Regions from separate parts of the Methylobacterium sp. GC_Met_3 genome, predicted to be linked through region 1. Evidence: predicted binding sites of a transcription regulator. Region 1 holds the regulator's gene; each other region holds the start of a gene.
The links. Region 1 encodes PhoB, which activates phosphate uptake and scavenging genes when phosphate is short. Its sites were predicted from a motif close to TGTCATNNANCTGTCAT; they were not measured.

Region 1 (6,113 bases):
TGGCGGCATCGCCAACGCGGTGCTGGGCAGCCTGATCCTGACCACGATCGGCATCGTCATCGCGACCCCGGTCGGCGTGATGGCCGGGACCTTCCTGGCGGAATACGGCCGGACCTCGAAGCTGGCCGTCCTGATCCGCTTCCTCAACGACATCCTGCTCTCGGCGCCGTCGATCCTGATCGGCCTGTTCGTCTACACGCTGATGGTGCGGCCCATGGGCAGCTATTCCGGCTGGGCCGGCGGCATCGCGCTCGCGATCATCGCCACGCCGGTGATCGTGCGGACCACCGAGGACATGCTGAGCCTCGTGCCGGGCACCCTGCGCGAGGCCGGCGCGGCGCTCGGCGCTCCGCCCTCCATGGTGATCATGAAGGTCAGCTGGCGCGCCGCCTCGGCCGGCATCGTGACGGGTATCATCCTGGCGCTGGCCCGCATCGCCGGCGAGACCGCGCCGCTCCTGTTCACCGCCCTCAACAACAACAGCTGGTTCAGCCCCGACCTCATGGGTGGCGTCCCGAACCTGCCGGTGATGATCTACCAGTTCGCGCTCTCGCCCTATGCCAACTGGCAGCAATTGGCCTGGGCCGGAGCGCTCCTGATCACCATGACCATCCTCGCCCTCTCCGTGATCGCCCGCTTGGTGATCAAGCCGCAGCGTGCCCGCTGAAGCGCGAGCCGAAGGATTAGCCCGATGAGCCATGCTGCAGCGACCGCCGCCGAGCCCCTTATGCAGCCTTCCGCCAAGGCCGGTGCCGACACCAAGGCGCCCGTCCGGATCGCCGTGAAGGGGCTGAACTTCTACTATGGCCAGTTCCACGGCCTGAAGGACATCAACCTCAACTTCCATGATCGGCAGGTGACCGCCCTGATCGGCCCGTCGGGCTGCGGGAAGTCGACGCTGCTGCGCACCTTCAACCGGATCTACAGCCTCTATCCGGAGCAGCGCGCCGAGGGCGAGATCCTGCTGGACGGCGTCAACATCCTGGATTCGAAGGTCGATCTCAACGATCTCCGCGCCCGGGTCGGTATGGTGTTCCAGAAGCCGACGCCCTTCCCGATGTCGATCTACGACAACGTCGCCTTCGGCATCCGCCTCTACGAGAAGCTGCCGAAATCGGAGCTCGACGACCGGGTCGAGGCGTCGCTGCGCAAGGCGGCGCTCTGGGACGAGGTCAAGGACAAGCTCAAGCAGTCCGGCATGGGTCTGTCGGGGGGGCAGCAGCAGCGTCTGTGCATCGCCCGCACCGTAGCCCAGCGCCCGGAGGTGATCCTGTTCGACGAGCCGACCTCGGCGCTGGACCCGATCTCGACGGGCCGGATCGAGGAGCTGATCGAGCAGCTGCGCGACGAATTCACCATCGCGATCGTCACGCACAACATGCAGCAGGCGGCGCGCATCTCGCAGTTCACCGCCTTCATGTATCTCGGCGAGCTGATTGAATTCTCACAAACCGAAAAAATGTTCATGAACCCGACCGAGCGGCGCACGCAGGACTATATCACCGGCCGCTTCGGCTAAGCTGTTTCGAAGACCGGTTTCCGCGCCATCGCGACCCGGGCGCCGCGGCGGCCGGGCGGGATCGCGGCAACCGGGTGGGATCGCACGTCCTGGCCCCCATCGAAGGATCCACTCATGCCCGGCCATATCGTTACCTCCTACGACACCGATCTCGAAAACCTCCGTCGCTCGATCTCGGAGATGGGCGGCGTGGCGGAGAAGATGACCACTGAGGCGACCGACGCCCTAGTGCGCCGCGACGACGGGCTCGCCCAGGCGGTGATCCTCGCCGACAAGCGCCTGGACGCCCTCCAGAGGGACATCGAGGAGCGCTCCGTCCTGCTGATCGCCCGGCGGCAGCCCCTGGCGATCGACCTGCGCGAGACCATCTCGGCGATCCGCGTCTCCGGCGACCTGGAGCGGATCGGCGATCTCGCCAAGAACGTGGCCAAGCGCGTCGTGGCGATCTCCGATCAGGCGCCGGCGCAGAAGATCGTGCTTGGCGTGCGCCACATGAGCGACCTCGCGGAGGGCCAGCTGAAGGACGTGCTGGACGCCTATGCGAGCCGCGATATCGAGGCGGCCCACGACGTGTGGGAACGCGACGGCGAGATCGACGCGCTGTACAATTCCCTGTTCCGCGAGCTCCTGACCTACATGATGGAGGATCCGCGCAACATCTCGTTCTGCACGCACCTTTTGTTCTGCGCCAAGAACGTCGAGCGCATCGGCGATCACACGACCAATATCGCCGAGACGATCCACTACCTCGCCACGGGCGAGACGCTCGCCGGCGAGCGACCGAAGAACGATGCGTCGAACTACGTGACGGTGGATGGGGGGCTGGCGCCGTGAAGCGCTTCCCGGAGCGCAGGATCCTGGGGGCGTCCCTGGGGGCGTCGCCGCCGTGACGGTCGGTTTGGGTTGAGGCTGGGCGGAGCCTCCGGCACCATTGCCGCGTCCGCCGCGAGAACGGGTCATCGAAGGTGAGTATGCAAGTCCTGATCGTCGAGGACGAGGAGGCATTGACCACGCTGCTGCGCTACAACTTGGAAGCCGAGGGCTTCCTGGTGGATTCAGCGGCAAGGGGCGACGATGCGGAACTGCTCCTGGCCGAGCGCATGCCCGACCTGGTCCTGCTCGACTGGATGCTGCCCGGCCTGTCCGGAATCGAGCTTTGCCGCCGAATCCGGGCCCGGCGGGAGACCGAGCGGCTGCCGGTGATCATGCTGACCGCCCGGGGCGAAGAAGGTGACCGGATCCGCGGTCTCGGGACGGGCGCGGACGATTACATCGTCAAGCCGTTCTCGGTTCCGGAACTGCTCGCCCGCATCCGCGCGCTCCTGCGCCGGGCCAAACCGGCCCATGTTTCCGATCGTCTGGCCGCCGGCGACCTCGAACTGGACCGCACCGGCCATCGGGTGCGTCGGGCCGGCGAGGAGCTGCACCTCGGCCCCACGGAGTTCCGGCTGCTCGAATTCCTGATGCTGGCCCCGGGCCGGGTCTTCTCCCGCGAGCAGCTTCTCGACGGGGTCTGGGGTCACGACGTCTACATCGACGAGCGCACCGTCGACGTCCATGTCGGACGCCTGCGCAAGGCGCTGAATGGCCCACGCCAGACCGATCCGATCCGCACGGTGCGCGGTTCCGGCTACGCCTTCGACGAAACCTTCTCCCTCGAAGCCTGAGTCGCCAAGTCCCGGTTTCAAAAGGTCGAGACCTTTTGCGGGTGCAGGGCAGAGCCCTGATGTTGGACGAAGCCCGAGCGTCAGGGCTCCGCCCCGACACCCTGCCAAAGGGCAGCCGCCCTTTGGGAACCCCGATCAGCGGATGAGCGCAGCGCTCCGGTTAGCGGCCGGCACGGAGGCCAGAGCCTGGAGCACCGTGCCCTCGGTGAGGATCTGGGGCAGCACCTGGGGCTCACCGGCACCTTTGTAGAGCAGGTAGAGCGGAACACCACTCCGGCCGTGCTTCTCCAAAAGGCGCGTGATCTCAGGGTTCTGGTTGGTCCAGTCACCCTTCAGATAGGTGATGCCCCGCTCGGCCAACGCGGCCCGCACGGCCTTCGTGGACAGGGAGGTCGTCTCGTTGACCGCGCAGGTGATGCACCACGCGGCGGTCATGTTGACGAAGGCCGGCTTGTGCGCAGCCGCCAGAGCGTCGAGGCGGGCCTGCGTGAACGGCTCGATCCCGCCGGCGGCGGCCTGCGCAGTCGGCGTGGCACGGTCCTGTGGGAGGGTGGACACGAGGGCCACCACGGCGATCAGGGCGAGCGCCGCACTGACCTGCGCGATCCGGCGTGCCCCGGGGGCGGCGGCGCGCCCGCGCTCCCAGGCCCAAGCAGAGAAACCCACCAGCACGAGGCCGATCAGGGCCGCCAGAAGGCCGCGCGGATCGACCTGCTGCGCCAGGACCCAGACCAGCCAGGCCACGGTGGCGTAAACCGGGAAGGCGAGCACCTGCTTGAGCGTCTCCATCCAGGCACCCGGCCGCGGCAGCGCCCGGAGGGCCGGGGGCCAGAGAGTGAGAGCCAAGAACGGCAGAGCGAGGCCGAGCCCGAGGCTCGCGAACACAGCAAGCGCCACGGCTGCGCTCTGGGTCAGCGCGAAGCCGACTGCCGAGCCCATGAACGGCGCCGTGCAGGGCGTCGCCACCAGCGTGGCCAGCACGCCCGTGAAGAACGACCCACTCAGGCCAGACCGTCGGGCCAGGCGATCGCCGACACCCGCGAGCCGTCCTCCGACCTCGACCACGCCGGACAGGTTCAGGCCCATCGCGAAGAGCAAATAGGCGAGCCCGGCCACGACCAGGGGCGATTGCAGCTGGAACCCCCAGCCGATCGCCGCCCCTCCGCCCTTCAGGGCGATGAGCACTCCAGCCAGACCAAGGAAACTCGCCAACACGCCGGCCGTATAGGCGAAGCCGTGCAGGCGCAGGCGGGCCGGACCCTCGCCCGCATGCCGCACGAGGCTCAACACCTTGATCGACAGGACGGGGAAGACGCAGGGCATCAGGTTGAGGATGAGGCCGCCGAGAAAGGCGAAGGCGGCGGCCGCGGCAAACGTCAGCAGATCGAACTCGGGCGCGGCGGCCCCGGTCGGACTCGCCGCAACGGGGTCCGGCGGAGCGGTCGCGGTCGGAAGCACCGGCTCGTCGCCATACGCGAAGGCGAGGCGGCGGCTGCCGGATTCCGTCACCTCGTCCAGGGTCAGCACACCCGGAAGGGCCGTGGGCGCCGCTTCGGTCGGGCTGCTCCGCGCGACGGTGAGGTGCAGCCCGGTGCCGTCGACCGCCATCAGCTGCGCGGCCGCGTTGTCGATCGCGGTCTCGGCATACGGGAAGTAGGCGGCGTTCCGGATCGTGTCGGGCTTGAGCCCCGACGCCGCGAAATCGAGCTGCAGGGTGTCGCCCTGGCTCGACAGGCTCAGCGGCCAGAGCGCAGGGGTGGGGAGGGCGGCCCGGGCGCGGACGAACAGGACTGCGTTGTCCGGGTCGGGACGCGGCTCGCCCACCGGCAAGGTGAGGGCGAGATCCGCGGAGCCCGGCACGCACTCGGTCTCGCAGACGAGGTAGGTCAGTTTGGCCTGAATCTGCACCGGGTTGGCCGGATCGAGGCTCGGAGGCGGCGTCACGGGGACGAGGAGCGTGACCTCACCCTCGTAGCCGTAGTTCATCAGCGTCGCGATCGGGATCCGCTCCGGCGCCGGCCACTGGAGCGCCCCGGCGTTGAAGCCGGCCGGCAGGGTCCAGGTCACCTCGGGCGGTAGGCCCGAATCCCCCGGGTTGCGCCAGTAGACGTGCCAGCCGGGCTTCACCTGCATCCGCACGGCAAGGGTGAAGGGCTGCGCCCCCGCCACCGCGGCGGCCTCGGCCACGAGGCTCGACCGCACAAGATCCGGCGGCGTGCGCAGGCCCTGCGCCAGAGCCGCCGACAGGCTCGCGGCGAGGACCAGGATCGGGAGGACAAGGCGGCGGATCATGCTGTCCCTTCGCGCGCCGGGCGGCCGCGGTTTCAGGCCCGGCGTTCGGGCTGTTCCGTGACGACGCGCTTACCACGAAGGGGTGTGGCGGTCGCGCGTCGCGGCCTCAACCGGGCAGCGGCGCCGTGGCGCGTGCCAGCCAGTCGCGCGCTCCGGCATCGAGTTCCGGCGACAGGGCCTCGCGGACTCGGGCATGGTAGGCGTCGATCCAGGCGCGCTCCCCCGGTTCGAGCAGCTCGGTCTGGATCAGATTCCGATCGTAGGGCGCCAGCGTCAACGTCTCGAAGCCGAGCATCGGGCGCTCGCCATCCGTGATAGCACGCGTCTCGACCAGAACGAGGTTCTCGATCCGGATGCCGTAGGCGCCGGCCGCGTAGTAGCCCGGCTCGTTCGACAGGATCATGCCGGGCTCGAGCGCCACCGTGCCGGTCTTGGCAATCCGTTGCGGCCCCTCGTGCACCGACAGGAAGGCGCCGACCCCGTGGCCGGTGCCGTGATCGAAATCGAGCCCCGCCTGCCACAGGGGCGCCCGGGCGAAGGCATCGATCTGCGCGCCGGTCGTCTTGGTGGGAAACACCGCCCGGGCGATGGCGATATGGCCCTTCAGCACCCGGGTGAAGCGATCGCGCATCGCC
Region 2 (6,113 bases), on a different contig from region 1:
AACCCGCCAGCGGCGTGTAGCGGTCGACGGTGCCGCTCGCGTTCTCCACCGGGATGACCGCCAGCGTCAGCTCGGGATACTTGGCCTTCCAGTCCTCGGCGGCGGCAGGCAGGCCGAGCAGGGCGAGGGCCGCCGCGGCGGCGGCGAGGGTGCGTCGGGTGATCATCGTACGGTCCTTCGGCGTTGGTGCGGGCTTCGGCCGCCCTCTGGGTCGGCCGGGCGTTTCCCGATCTGTCGTTTGTTTTGGGGCCGGGGCCCGATTCAGGCGCCGATGGCGGCCTCGCGGATCGGCCGAGCCGGAACGCGACCCGGCAGCGCCGCCCGCTGCTCCGCCTCCCGCTGGGCCGAATCGTCCAGCACCTCGCCAGCCTCCAGCCCGTAGAGCCGGCGCGCCACATCCTCGGTCAGGTCGAACGGGCCGCCCTCGAACACCACGCGGCCGTCGGCGAGTCCGACGAGGCGGTCGCAATAGGCGCGAGCCAAGTCGAGCGAGTGCAGGTTGCACAGCACCGTGATGCCGTAGCGCCGGTTCACCTCGGCGAGCGCGTCCATCACGAGGCGGGTGTTGCGCGGGTCGAGGGAGGCCACCGGCTCATCGGCCAGCAGGATCTGCGGCTCCTGCACGAGGGCGCGGGCGATCGCCACGCGCTGCTGCTGGCCGCCCGACAGTCCGTCGGCCCGCTGGCCGGCGAACTCGCCCATGTCGAAGCTCTCCAGGGCGGCGAGCGCCATTGCCCGGTCCTCATCGGACCACAGGCGCAGCAAGGCCCGAGGGCTCGGCACGTGGCTGAGCCGCCCCATCAGCACGTTGGTCATCACATCGAGGCGTCCGACGAGATTGAACTGCTGGAAGATCATGGCGCAGCGCGTGCGCCACTCCCGCAGATGCCGACCCTTCAGGGCTGTGACGTCGCGCCCGTCGTGGAGGATACGGCCCGAACTCGCGTCCGCCAGCCGGTTGATCAGCCGCAGCAACGTCGACTTGCCGGCGCCGGACCGGCCGATCACACCGACGAAGCTGCCCGGCTCGATTCGCAACGTGACGCCGTCCACGGCACGCCGGTCACCGTACTGGCGCGTAAGATCCTCGATGACGAGCATGCATCCATCCGCTGCGGAATAGCCGCAGCTAAACGCCGCTTACGCGACGATTGGATGACGAATACATTTTGATGTTGTTTGCCGGCGCAGGATATCTACCCGATAGCGGCCTCACGTTTCGTATCGATCGAGGAATGCTTCGATCGACAGGGCGCGGAAATCCGGAAGCGCACGGCGCAGGCGTTCGTGGTCCCAGTCCCACCACGCGAGGCGCTCCAGCCGCGCGGCGATATCCTCGGGGAACCGGCGCCGGACCGGCCGGGCCGGGTTGCCGACCACGATCGCGTAGGGGGCGACGTCGCGCGTGACGATCGCGCCCGCCCCCACCACCGCACCGGTGCCGATGGTTCGGCCGGGCAGGACCACCACGCCGTGGCCGATCCAGACATCGTGGCCGATCGTGACGGGGCTCGCCCGGCGCCGGTCGAAGTAGGCGGCCTCGTCCGCTTCCTCGGGCCAATAGGCGCGCGCCCGATAGGTGAAGTGGGCCTGCGAGGCGCGCTCCATCGGGTGATTGCCCGGGTTGATCCGCACGCTGGCGGCGATCGAGCAGAACTTGCCGATCGTCGTGTAGATCACCTCGCCGTCCTGGCCGATGTAGGAATAATCGTCCAGGCTCGTCTCGGTCAGGCGGGTCCGGGCGCCGATCTCGGTGTAGTGGCCGAGTCGGCAGGATTCGACCCGGGCGCTGGCGTCGACCGCGGGTTCGAGGCCGAGGTGCGGGGAAGCCTTGGGAACCTCAGCCATGGGACGCACCGAAGGGCAGGCGCGCCAGGAGCCGGAACGGCCCGCCCGCATCCTGGGTCAGAAGGCAGATCGCGTCGATTGTCACCGGTTCCGCGCCCGAGGCGGCGTAGGCCTCGGCGAGGCGGCGGTACCAGCCGTCGCGATCGGGCTCCGGCAGGGCATCGGTCAGGGTCATGTGGAAGCGGAAGGCTTCGAACACGTGCGGATAGCCCCAGCGGTCGAGCAGGGCACGGGCGCGCGGATCCAGGCGCTCCGGCCGGCGCTTGGCGCGCTCGGCCTCGGTGAGGGGCGCCCGCAGGGGATCGAGGGCCGCGACGCATTCCGCCGCGAGCAGGCCGAGTTCCGGCGGCGGCACCTCCGGCACCAGGGCGAGGAACCGTCCGAGCGCCGCGACGCGCAGCGGCCCGAGCACGACCGGCGGGTGCGGGGTCGCGAGGCCGCGGGCGGCGACGACAAGATCGGCCTCCGTCACCCCCGGCGCGAGGCGCATCGGCGCCTTGAGCGTCGCGTGAAAACCGTAGACCCGGGCGCCCGCGTTGACGGCGGCGAGTTCGCGCAGTCCCGCTGGGTGTGCGACCGCCTCCCCGGAGATGGTGTCGTACCCGAGCACGCTCCGGCCGAAGGCCTCCAGGGGGGAGCCCGGGGCGGGCAGCCAATACAAGGCGTAGCGGCGCGTCACGTCTTCACCTCCGGAGCGCGGGGCGACCGCAATCAGGCCGTCGGCGCATAGGTCCGCGCCTCGGCGGCCCGGCGCGGGCGAACATCCATGGCGTTGCCACGCCACACGATCGCGCGCTGCACCCAGGCGCCCAGCCAGATCGCCGGGATCAGGGCGTCGCGCACCAGGAAGGCCGCCAGCATGCGGGGGGCGCGCTGCCAGCCGGCGCGGATCGCGAGCCCGACCTCGGCGGCATAGCACAGGGCCGCGAGGCATGCAGCGCCGACGACCCCGCCAAGGCTGCCGGCCCAGAGCGCCAGCAGCAGCGCCGGCAGCAGGACGCCGCTGCCGATCTCGGGGGCGAAGAACAGCGGGAAGGTCACACGCCGCAGCCGAGCCCAGCGCAGCTGCCGCGCCCAGACCTCCCGGAAGCCGCGCGGGCCCAGCGGCTGCTCGAACGGGCTCGCCACGAGGTGGACGCGCTTGCCGGCGGCCCGCACGAGCTTGGTGGCGGCCGCGTCCTCGGCGATCTCGGCGGCGAGCGCCTGGAGCCCACCGTGCGCTTCCAGGAACGGCTTGTGCCAGAGCATGCTCTTGCCCTGCGCGAAGCCCAGGCCGAACGCCTCGGCGGCGTATTGCCAGCGCGCCTGGAGGGTGTTGAGGAAGGCGCATTCCACCTCGGCCATGAAGCTGCCCGGGCGGGCGCCCACGGGGGTCGAGCAGACGAGACCGGTGTCGTCGCGCCACGCCGCCTGAAGGCGCTGGAGGTAATCCGGCGGCATGGCCACGTTGGAATCGGCCAGCACCACCCACTCGTGCGCGGCGGCGCGCCAGCCGCGCAGACAGTTGTTCAGCTTCGGATTGTCGCTGACGCGCTCGTCGCCGAGGATCAGGCGGGCCGGAACCCGGGGGTGGGCGGCGATCAGGCGCTCGACCAGGGGCACGATCGGATCGGCCGGGTCGGCCACGCAGAAGATCAGCTCGTAGGCGGGATAGTCGAGGCGGAAGCTCCGGGTGAGCATCTCCTCGCTGTAGGCTTCCAGGCCGCGCAGCGGGCGGACCAGGGAGACGGGCGCCCCTGCCGGAAACCGCGACGGCCCGTGGATCCTGCCAAGGCGCCGGGCCGCGATGGCGATGCTGCCGATTTGGACGAGGGACAGAAGCGCGCCGAGGGCGAGAGCCGGCACCGTGGCGTCAATCATGCGGGTCCCCGTTCAGCATCGTGCGCGGCCCGGTCGCTAACGGCCGGACCGCGTCAGTCGTGTGACACGCGCGGGATGGATCGGAATCCTGCAGTCCGGCGCGCCCCGGGGTCCCGGGTTTCCAAAGGGCTCAGCCCTTTCGAAACCAGGACGGGCGCCATCCGCGCTCCCGTCGGACAGGTCCTCAGAACCGGAGGGTGAAGTTGCCCTTCACGGCCTGATCCTGCGCGCGGCTGCCGGTCTGGCCGGTATAGGCCACGCCGAGCGTCACGTTCGGCGCCACCGCCAGATCGAGCCCGACCTGCGCCACCAGCGCGTCCCGGTCGATCGGGACGCCCGCGCTCAGGAACGCCGGGCCGCCGGCACCGAAGCGCAGCAGCGCAGTCGGCACCACGTCGCCGAACGCGCGCCGGTAGCCGACCAAGCCCCGCAGCGTCACCGGCAGGCCCAGACCCAGATCCAGGTTCGTCTGCGCCCGCACGCCCGCCGTCACCGCGCCCAGATCGTAGTCCCGGGCAAAGCTCACCAGCGCCGCCGCGCCTCCGGCCTCGGTAAACCCGTCCCGCCGGATCCCGACATAGGCCCCACCCACGAACGGCTCGACATAAGTCGCCGTCGGCTGAACCGCGACCGCGGCCCCGTCCTTCGACACCAGGGCCGCCACCGCAGGCGCGCCCAGCGGGATCTTCCAGCCGATCTCGCCGAAGCCCTGCACGGTGTAGCCGCCACCGTGCCCGCTCAGCGTGTCGGACAGCCCGTACAGCACCGCCCGGCGGGTGCGCGCATCCGTGTCGGCGTAGATCGCACCCAGCCGCAGCGACAGCGGGCCGACCTCATACCCACCGTACACGCCGCCGAACCCGCTCTTGAGCGTGGCGCTCTCCGCCCGGCTCTGGCCGCCGACCCGGCCGGCGCTGTCGAGATACGCCTCGGTGTAGCCGCCGACCACGCCGAAGCGCAGCCCGTTGGCCAAGCGTATGTCCGCGCCCGCCGCGAAGCCCGCAATCTGCCGGTCGAGGTCGAACGCGTTGCCGCCGCCATCGGCCGTGCCGAACGCGCCGAACCCCTGGCCCCACAGCCCGAATACCTGCGGGTCGAGGGTGCGCACCGGCACGTTCGCCACCACCGGAGCCCGGCCGGGCAGGTCGGCCGTGTAGGCGGCCGGCAGGGTGCCGTAGTCGAGCCCTGTGCCGGGATCGCCCCAGCGCAGCCGGTCGAGCACGGCCTCGCGCACGAAGAAGGCGGTCTCGTAGGCGGTGGAGACGGTGCTGGCGTGGATGTCGCCCGCGAGCGCCCGGAAGCCGCTCTCCGCCTCGCCGGTGGTGAAGCCCACAGCCGCATCGGTGAGCCGGCCGGGGCCGATCGCCTGGACGGCGTTGGCCGCCGCGCTGCCGTTTCGGCTGGTGGCGCTGGCGGAGAACGGCACGTCGTTGCGGGTGAGCGTCAGGTCGACTTCGTTGGGCAGGTAGCGCAGGCCCGGGCTGAGGAAGGCAAGGTTCGACGTGACGCCCGCGAACTGGCCCGACACGCCGCCCGTGGCCGACAGGATCGTGTAGGTGGTGCGTGGATTGTAGCTGCCCGAGGCGGCCAGCACCTGCACGGTGCCGCCGCCGAGCGCGGCGACGCCCGCGGCGGTGATCCGGTCGGCCTGTCCGGCGGCGTTGGCCTCGACCCGGTAGGTCGAGCCCGGTGCGAAGGCGACGTTGCCGGTGACGGAGAGCGTGCCGATCGAGTTGCCCGGCGACACCGTGCCGCCCGACAGCGCGCTGATCCCGCCCAGCGTGCCCGAGCCGCCGAGCAGACCGCCGGAGCCGACGAAGGCGGTGCCGGAGATCGTGCCGTTGGCGTACAGGGCACCGCCCTGGCCGACGGCGACGTCGATGCCGAGGCGATCGGTGGTGTCCATGGTCAGGGTGCCGGTGACGTTCCCGAAGTAGCCGGCGGCGGAATAGAGGTCGAGGCGGCTCCAGTAGCTGAGCGGGCTGCCGTAGAAGGCGGCGAGCGCGTTGGTCTCGGTGTTGACTAGGATCTGGCTGATCGTCCCGGTGGAGAGCTGACCGTACAGGCCGCCATTGGGCGCGAGGGTGCGGGCGGCGCCGGTCGAGCCGCCGTAGAGCGGCGCGAGCAGGATCGAGGCGTCGGGCCCGTTGGCGGGGGCCTGCTCGCGCGGCGCCTGGGCGAAGCTCAGCGTCGGCAGGCCGTAGGTCAGGCGGCTCTGGTAGGCAACTTGGTTGGCGGCCGAGGGGATGTAGGGGTTGCCGGCCTGATTGGCGGCGCTCCCCGCGCAGGCCGCGACGGTGTTGCCGCACTGGGCGGCGAGGTAGGCCTGGAGCTGGGCCTGGGCCGCGACGAACTGGGCGGGCAGGTTGATCGCCGTGCCGGTCACCGCGGCGTTGTTGATGTAG
Region 3 (6,113 bases), on a different contig from region 1:
AAGGCCTGCCGCTATGTCGGCCAGGAGGCGGTGCAGCTTCACGGCGGCATCGGCATGACGCTCGAATACATCGGCGCCCATCATTTCAAGCGGCTCGCCATGATCGAGTACCAGCTCGGCGACACCGCCCACCACCTGCGCCGGATCACGCAGGACGAGAACGGCCTGCTGGCGGCGTAACCCGGGCGGACAAAGGGTTTCCAAAGGGCGTGCCCTTTGGTGGGGTGTCGGGGTGAAACTCGACGAACGGATCTCAGCTCCCCTTCCGGGGGGCGGAGATCCGCCTGCAGGGCTCTGCCCTGCACCCGCAAAAGGTCTCGACCTAGTGAAACCGTGTTCAGGCCGTCGCGCGGTCAGTTGAACAGCGAGCCGACCCCGCCCTGCACCCGGCCGAGTCCGGTGCGGGCGACGGAATTGTTCGGGTCGATGGTCGCGGCGCGCTGGTAGTTCTCCATCGCCTCCTTGCGCTGGCCCTGCTTCTCGTAGGCCAGGCCACGATACGCCCAGGAGGTGGCGTCCTTGTTGTTCACGTTGAGCGCCGCGTTGTAGTCCTCGATCGCCTTGCCGTACTGGTTGGTGGCGATCAGGCTCTGGCCGCGGGCCGCGTAGGGCGCGGCCACGAAGGGGTTGCGGTCGATGGCGGCGTCGAAATCGGCGATCGCCTGACTCTCCTGACCCTGCTTCTGCCGCACGAGGCCGCGGGCGTGGTAGGCCTCGGCCGATTCGGGCATCAGCCGGATCGCGACGTTGAGGTCGTTCAGCGCCTGATCGACGTTGCCCTGGGCGCGCTCGACATTGGCGCGACCGATATAGGCCGGGCCGTAATTCGGATCGATGCCGATTGCCTTCGTGAAGTCCTGCAGTGCGGGACCGTCGCGGCCGACCTGGCGGCTGGCCAGCGCCCGGTTGTTGTAGGCGGAAGCCGAGTTCGGATCGAGCTGGATCGCCTTGGTGAAATCCGCGATGGCGTCGTTGAACTGGCCGGCGCGGGCATAGGCGGCGCCGCGGGTCGTGTAGGCCGCAGCGTCATTCGGGTTGCGCTGGATCACCTCGGAGAGCGACGCGATGTTGACCGTTGTGGCGCCCGTGGTGTCCGACTCCAGCACCGCGTATTGGCGCGGGCCAGCGGCGCTCCCGACGGTCTCGCAGCCCGCGAGCGCCGCGGCCGAAACCAGGGCCGCGCCGATCAGTGCCGTCTTCCGTGCCAGCCCGTTGCGTACGATCATCGCCCCACTCTCCCCGAGGCGCGACCCGCATCCTGCGCGCCCGCCCCGCCCCTCGCCGTTCTCAAACCCGCGCCGCGCGCCGGGTCCACCCGCTCCGGGGGACCGTCGCGCATTACGGTGAAGGCCGGCTTAAGAAGCACACCTGCGTGATCCGCCCCGTCGCCCATCCAGGCGTGGGGGAATCGACCGGCAGCCTTCGGCACCGACCACGTCGTGGTGGAAGCGGCGGGATGTGGCGAAGGTATGGCCCGCGCGCGCGCCGGCCCCGCGGCAGGCGCTCAGGCCGGCACGCAGCGGCAGGGGTGTGCCTTTGAGGCCTCAGCCGACCGGTTCGGATCCCAGGCGGGTGACGTGCCCCATCTTCCGGCCGGGCCGGGCCTCGCCCTTGCCGTAGAGGTGCAGGTGAGCGCCGGGCTCGGCCAGCAGCGCATGCCAGTCGTCGGCCTGGGCGCCGATCAGGTTGCGCATCTCCACCGGCAGGCCGCCGGTCCGCGCCGGATCGCCGAGCGGCCAGCCGCAGACCGCCCGGACATGCTGGGCGAATTGCGAGGTCCGCGCGCCCTCGATGGTCCAGTGGCCGGAATTATGGACCCGCGGCGCGATCTCGTTGACCACGAGGCGCTCGACGCCGTCCTCCCGCACCAGGAACATCTCGACGGCGAGCACACCGACATAATCGAGCGCGTCGGCGATGCGCTTGGCGATATCGAGCGCGGCGCGGCCGGTCTCGGGCGTCAGGCCGGGGGCCGGCACCCGGGTCAGGGCCAGGATGTGGTCGCGGTGCTCGTTCTCGCACAGGTCGAAGGCCGCGAAGCTGCCGTCGTGCGCGCGGGCGCCCACCACCGAGACTTCGCGCTCGAACGGCACGAAGCCCTCGAGGATCAGCGGCGCGCCGCCGAACTCGGCGAACAGGGCGTTGCGGTCACCTTCGGATCGCTCCCGCAAAATGCGTTGGCCCTTGCCGTCATAGCCGAATCGGCGGGTCTTGAGCACGGCCGGCAGGCCGATCGTGGCGATCGCCCGGTTGAGATCGTCGGGCGTGTCGACGGCCTGGAACGGCGCGGTCGGGATGCCGAGCCCATTGATGAACTCTTTTTCCGATAGGCGGTCCTGCGTGGTGGACAGCGCATGCGCGTTCGGGTGCAGGGGGGCGTGCCGGGCCAGGATGTCGGCGGTGGCGTGCGGGATGTTCTCGAACTCGTAGGTGACGACATCGACGCTGCGCGCGAAATCCGCCAGCGCTTGCGGATCGTCATAGGCCGCGCAGGTGGTGCGGGCGGCGACATCGAAGGCGGGGCTGTCGCGGTCGGGGGCGTAGACGTGCACCTTGAGCCCGTAATTCGCCGCCGCGAGCGCGATCATGCGCCCGAGTTGCCCACCACCGACGATGCCGAGCGTGGAGCCGGGGCCGAGGGTCTTGTCCGTCACGCGAAAAACTCGTCCGTCACGATTACGCTTCCGTCTCCGGCCGCTCGGCCACCGAGGCGGTCTGGGCCGCGCGCCACGCTTCGAGACGCTCCGCCAGACCCGGGTCGGAGAGCGCCAGCACCGATGCGGCCAGCAACGCCGCGTTGACCGCCCCGGCCCGGCCGATCGCCAGGGTCCCCACGGGAATTCCGGCCGGCATCTGCACGATCGACAGCAGGCTGTCTTGGCCGGAAAGCGCCTTCGATTCCACCGGCACGCCGAAGACCGGCAGGCGGGTCATCGCCGCCGCCATGCCGGGCAGGTGCGCGGCGCCGCCCGCCCCCGCGATCACGACCTTGAGACCGGCCGCGACCGCGCCCTTGGCGAAGGCCACGAGCCGATCCGGGGTGCGGTGGGCCGACACGATGCGCGCGTCGTAGGGCACGGCGAGCGCGTCGAGCGTCTCGGCGGCGTGCCGCATGGTCGCCCAGTCGGACTGGCTGCCCATGATGATCGCAACCGGAGGCGACACCATCGTTGATCCCGGCAAAAGAGGGCGCTTACAGGCGCGGCGACCCTGCGGCAAGGCTGCGCCGGACGGCGTCCACTGGCATCAGGCGATGATGTCCGGCGTAATCGCGTCCTCGATGTGGTAGATCCGGTCGCGCAGGGTCAGCTTGCGCTTCTTCAGGCGCTGGATCTGCAGCTGATCACCGGCGACGCTCCGCTCCAGCGCCTCGATGGCGCTGTCGAGATCCCGGTGCTCCTCGCGCAACCGGGCCAGTTCGGCCTCGAGTTCCGACTGCGCGCTCTCACCCGACTCATCCGCCATCGTCACCTGCGGGCCAAAGGATCGCTCATCACCCGATGAGAGCATGCGTCACGCCCTTCCCTGGGACAAGCCATGCCGGAAAGCCTTCACCAAGCTTAGCCGGAGAAAACGCTTCAACAGGTGCGGCATCCTGTGTCAGTCTTGGCGTGTCGAAACGATGACAGGAGATTCGACTCATGTCGCTGCAGACGCATCTGAGCCAACTCGCCCGGAAGCACGAAGCCCTCGAGCGCGAGATTCACGAAGCGATCCACAGACCTTCGGCGAACGACCTCCACATCGCCGAACTGAAGCGACGGAAACTCCTCCTTAAGGACGAGATCAACCGGCTGCGGGGGGCCGGCGACACCCTGCACTGAGCCGCTGATTCGTCTTCACAGTTCATAGACCCGGCACGACAGTCGCCGCCGCATCGGGCGCCCCGGTGCGGCGGTTCTCGTTTGGTCCAGGCAGAGCCACTCGGCGGCTTGGCATACGCTGGTTTCTCACGGGCGCGGCCCCGTCGCGCGCCTGCATGAGAATGCGCTACTCTGCTGCCGCCGCCGGAGAGCGGACCGCGGGGGAACGCCGACCGATGACGAATGCCAGCCTTCCGGGCCGCTATCCCGAGATCTACGAAGCGGCGCTCCGCGACCCGGAGGCGTTCTGGCTCGATGCGGCCCAGGCGATCGACTGGGCGCAGACGCCCGCCCAAGCCTTTGCGCCGGAATCCGGCCCCTACGGCCGCTGGTTCCCGGACGGGTCACTCAACGCCTGCCACAACGCGGTGGACCGCCACGCCGACGGAGCTCGGGCCGAGCAGGTGGCGATCCGCTACGATTCCCCCGTCACCGGCACGAAGCGCAGCATCACCTATCGGGCGTTGCGCGATGAAGTGTCGACGCTGGCCGCTATCCTGGCCGGGCTCGGCGTCGGCAAGGGCGACCGGGTGATCCTGTACATGCCGATGGTGCCCGAGGCTTTGTTCGGCATGCTGGCGTGCGCCCGACTCGGCGCGGTCCACTCGGTGGTGTTCGGCGGGTTCGCGGCGAACGAGCTGGCGGTGCGGATCGAGGATGCGGCGCCGAAGGTGATACTGGCGGCCTCGTGCGGGATCGAGCCGAACCGGGTGGTCGTCTACAAGCCGCTCCTCGACGCGGCGATCGACGCCTCGCGCCACAAGCCCGAGGCCTGCCTGATCCTCCAGCGCCCGCAAGGCTCCGCGACGCTTGTGCCGGGGCGGGACCGCGACTGGGCCGAGGCCGTAGCGGACGCCGAGGCGGCGGGGCAGCGGGCGGCCTGCGTGCCAGTTGCCGCCACCGACCCGCTCTACATCCTCTACACCTCCGGAACGACGGGCAAGCCCAAGGGCGTGGTGCGTGACACGGGCGGCTATCTGGTCGCCCTCGCGTGGTCGATGCCCAATCTCTACGGGTTGCAGCCCGGCGAGACCTATTTCTGCGCCTCCGACATCGGCTGGGTCGTCGGTCATTCCTACATCGTCTATGCGCCGCTCCTGCACGGCTGCACGACGGTGCTGTACGAGGGCAAGCCCGTGGGCACCCCCGATGCCGGCGCCTTCTGGCGGGTGGTCGCCGAGTACGGCGTCGTGTGCCTGTTCACGGCGCCGACGGCGTTACGGGCGATCAAGAAGGAGGATTCCAAGGGCGCCCGGATCGCCGATTACGACCTGTCCGCGTTCCGCAGCCTGTTCCTGGCCGGCGAGCGCGCGGATCCGGACTCGGTCGCCTGGGCCGAGCGGGTGCTGAACCGGCCGGTGGTCGACCATTGGTGGCAGACCGAGACCGGCTGGCCGATCGCCGGCAATCCGATGGGGCTCGGCCTGCTGCCGGTGAAGCACGGCAGCACCTGCGTGCCGATGCCGGGCTACCGGGTCGAGGTTCTGGACGAGGGCGGCAAGCCCGTCCCGGCCGACACGATGGGCACCATCGCGATCCGCCTGCCCCTGCCGCCCGGCTGCCTGCCGACCCTCTGGGGCTCGGACGCGCGCATGCGGTCGAGCTACCTCGCCACCTTCCCGGGCTATTACGACACCTCGGATGCCGGCATGATCGACGCGGACGGCTACATCACGGTCCTCGGGCGGACCGACGACATCATCAACGTCGCCGGCCACCGGCTCTCGACCGGCGGCATGGAAGCGGTGCTGGCCGGCCATCCGGACGTGGCCGAATGCGCGGTGATCGGCATCCGCGATGCGCTCAAGGGCGAGGTGCCCTGCGGCTTCGTGGTGCTGAAGGCCGGCGTCGACCGGTCGACCGACGCAATCGAGCGGGAACTGGTCGCCAAGGTCCGCGACGAGATCGGCCCGGTGGCCGCCTTCAAGCTGGCCCTCACCGTGCCGCGGCTGCCGAAAACCCGGTCAGGCAAGATCCTGCGCGCCACGATGAAGCGCATCGCCGACCACGAACCGTGGACGATGCCCGCCACGATCGACGACGCCACGGCCCTCGACGAGATCGGCGAGAGCCTGAAGGACCGAGGGATCGGCGAAAACTAGGGTTCCCAAACGGCGTGCCCTTTGGGGGGTGTCGGGGCTCCACCCTGCAAGCGCGAAAGGGCTCGCCGTTTCGAAACCCTGACATTTCCGGAAGGCGCTCCTTGCGGTTCGCCAGCCCGTGACCATCTCTAGACCATCCATTCGGATG

Region 2: a site for PhoB is predicted at 3,759-3,775, ahead of OXS27_RS19065 (ceramide glucosyltransferase). Genes of this name have one in related genera too.
Region 3: a site for PhoB is predicted at 3,612-3,628, ahead of OXS27_RS00805 (DUF465 domain-containing protein). Genes of this name have one in related genera too.

The regions. Positions count from the first base shown of each region.
Region 1 is NZ_JALNUL010000005.1:203,721-209,833, reverse strand. Features, by position in the region: gene pstA (phosphate ABC transporter permease PstA) at 1-667, shown strand, start outside; gene pstB (phosphate ABC transporter ATP-binding protein PstB) at 728-1,519, shown strand; gene phoU (phosphate signaling complex protein PhoU) at 1,634-2,353, shown strand; gene phoB (phosphate regulon transcriptional regulator PhoB) at 2,491-3,186, shown strand; gene OXS27_RS10060 (protein-disulfide reductase DsbD domain-containing protein) at 3,322-5,478, opposite strand; gene OXS27_RS10055 (aminopeptidase P family protein) at 5,585-6,113, opposite strand, start outside.
Region 2 is NZ_JALNUL010000017.1:11,965-18,077, forward strand. Features, by position in the region: gene phnD (phosphonate ABC transporter substrate-binding protein) at 1-166, opposite strand, end outside; gene phnC (phosphonate ABC transporter ATP-binding protein) at 262-1,101, opposite strand; gene OXS27_RS19055 (chloramphenicol acetyltransferase) at 1,213-1,848, opposite strand; gene OXS27_RS19060 (DUF1045 domain-containing protein) at 1,841-2,527, opposite strand; gene OXS27_RS19065 (ceramide glucosyltransferase) at 2,560-3,708, opposite strand; gene OXS27_RS19070 (autotransporter domain-containing protein) at 3,893-6,113, opposite strand, start outside.
Region 3 is NZ_JALNUL010000001.1:161,307-167,419, reverse strand. Features, by position in the region: gene OXS27_RS00830 (acyl-CoA dehydrogenase family protein) at 1-180, shown strand, start outside; gene OXS27_RS00825 (tetratricopeptide repeat protein) at 354-1,226, opposite strand; gene OXS27_RS00820 (5-(carboxyamino)imidazole ribonucleotide synthase) at 1,545-2,654, opposite strand; gene purE (5-(carboxyamino)imidazole ribonucleotide mutase) at 2,677-3,168, opposite strand; gene OXS27_RS00810 (DUF465 domain-containing protein) at 3,247-3,465, opposite strand; gene OXS27_RS00805 (DUF465 domain-containing protein) at 3,642-3,824, shown strand; gene OXS27_RS00800 (propionyl-CoA synthetase) at 4,040-5,965, shown strand.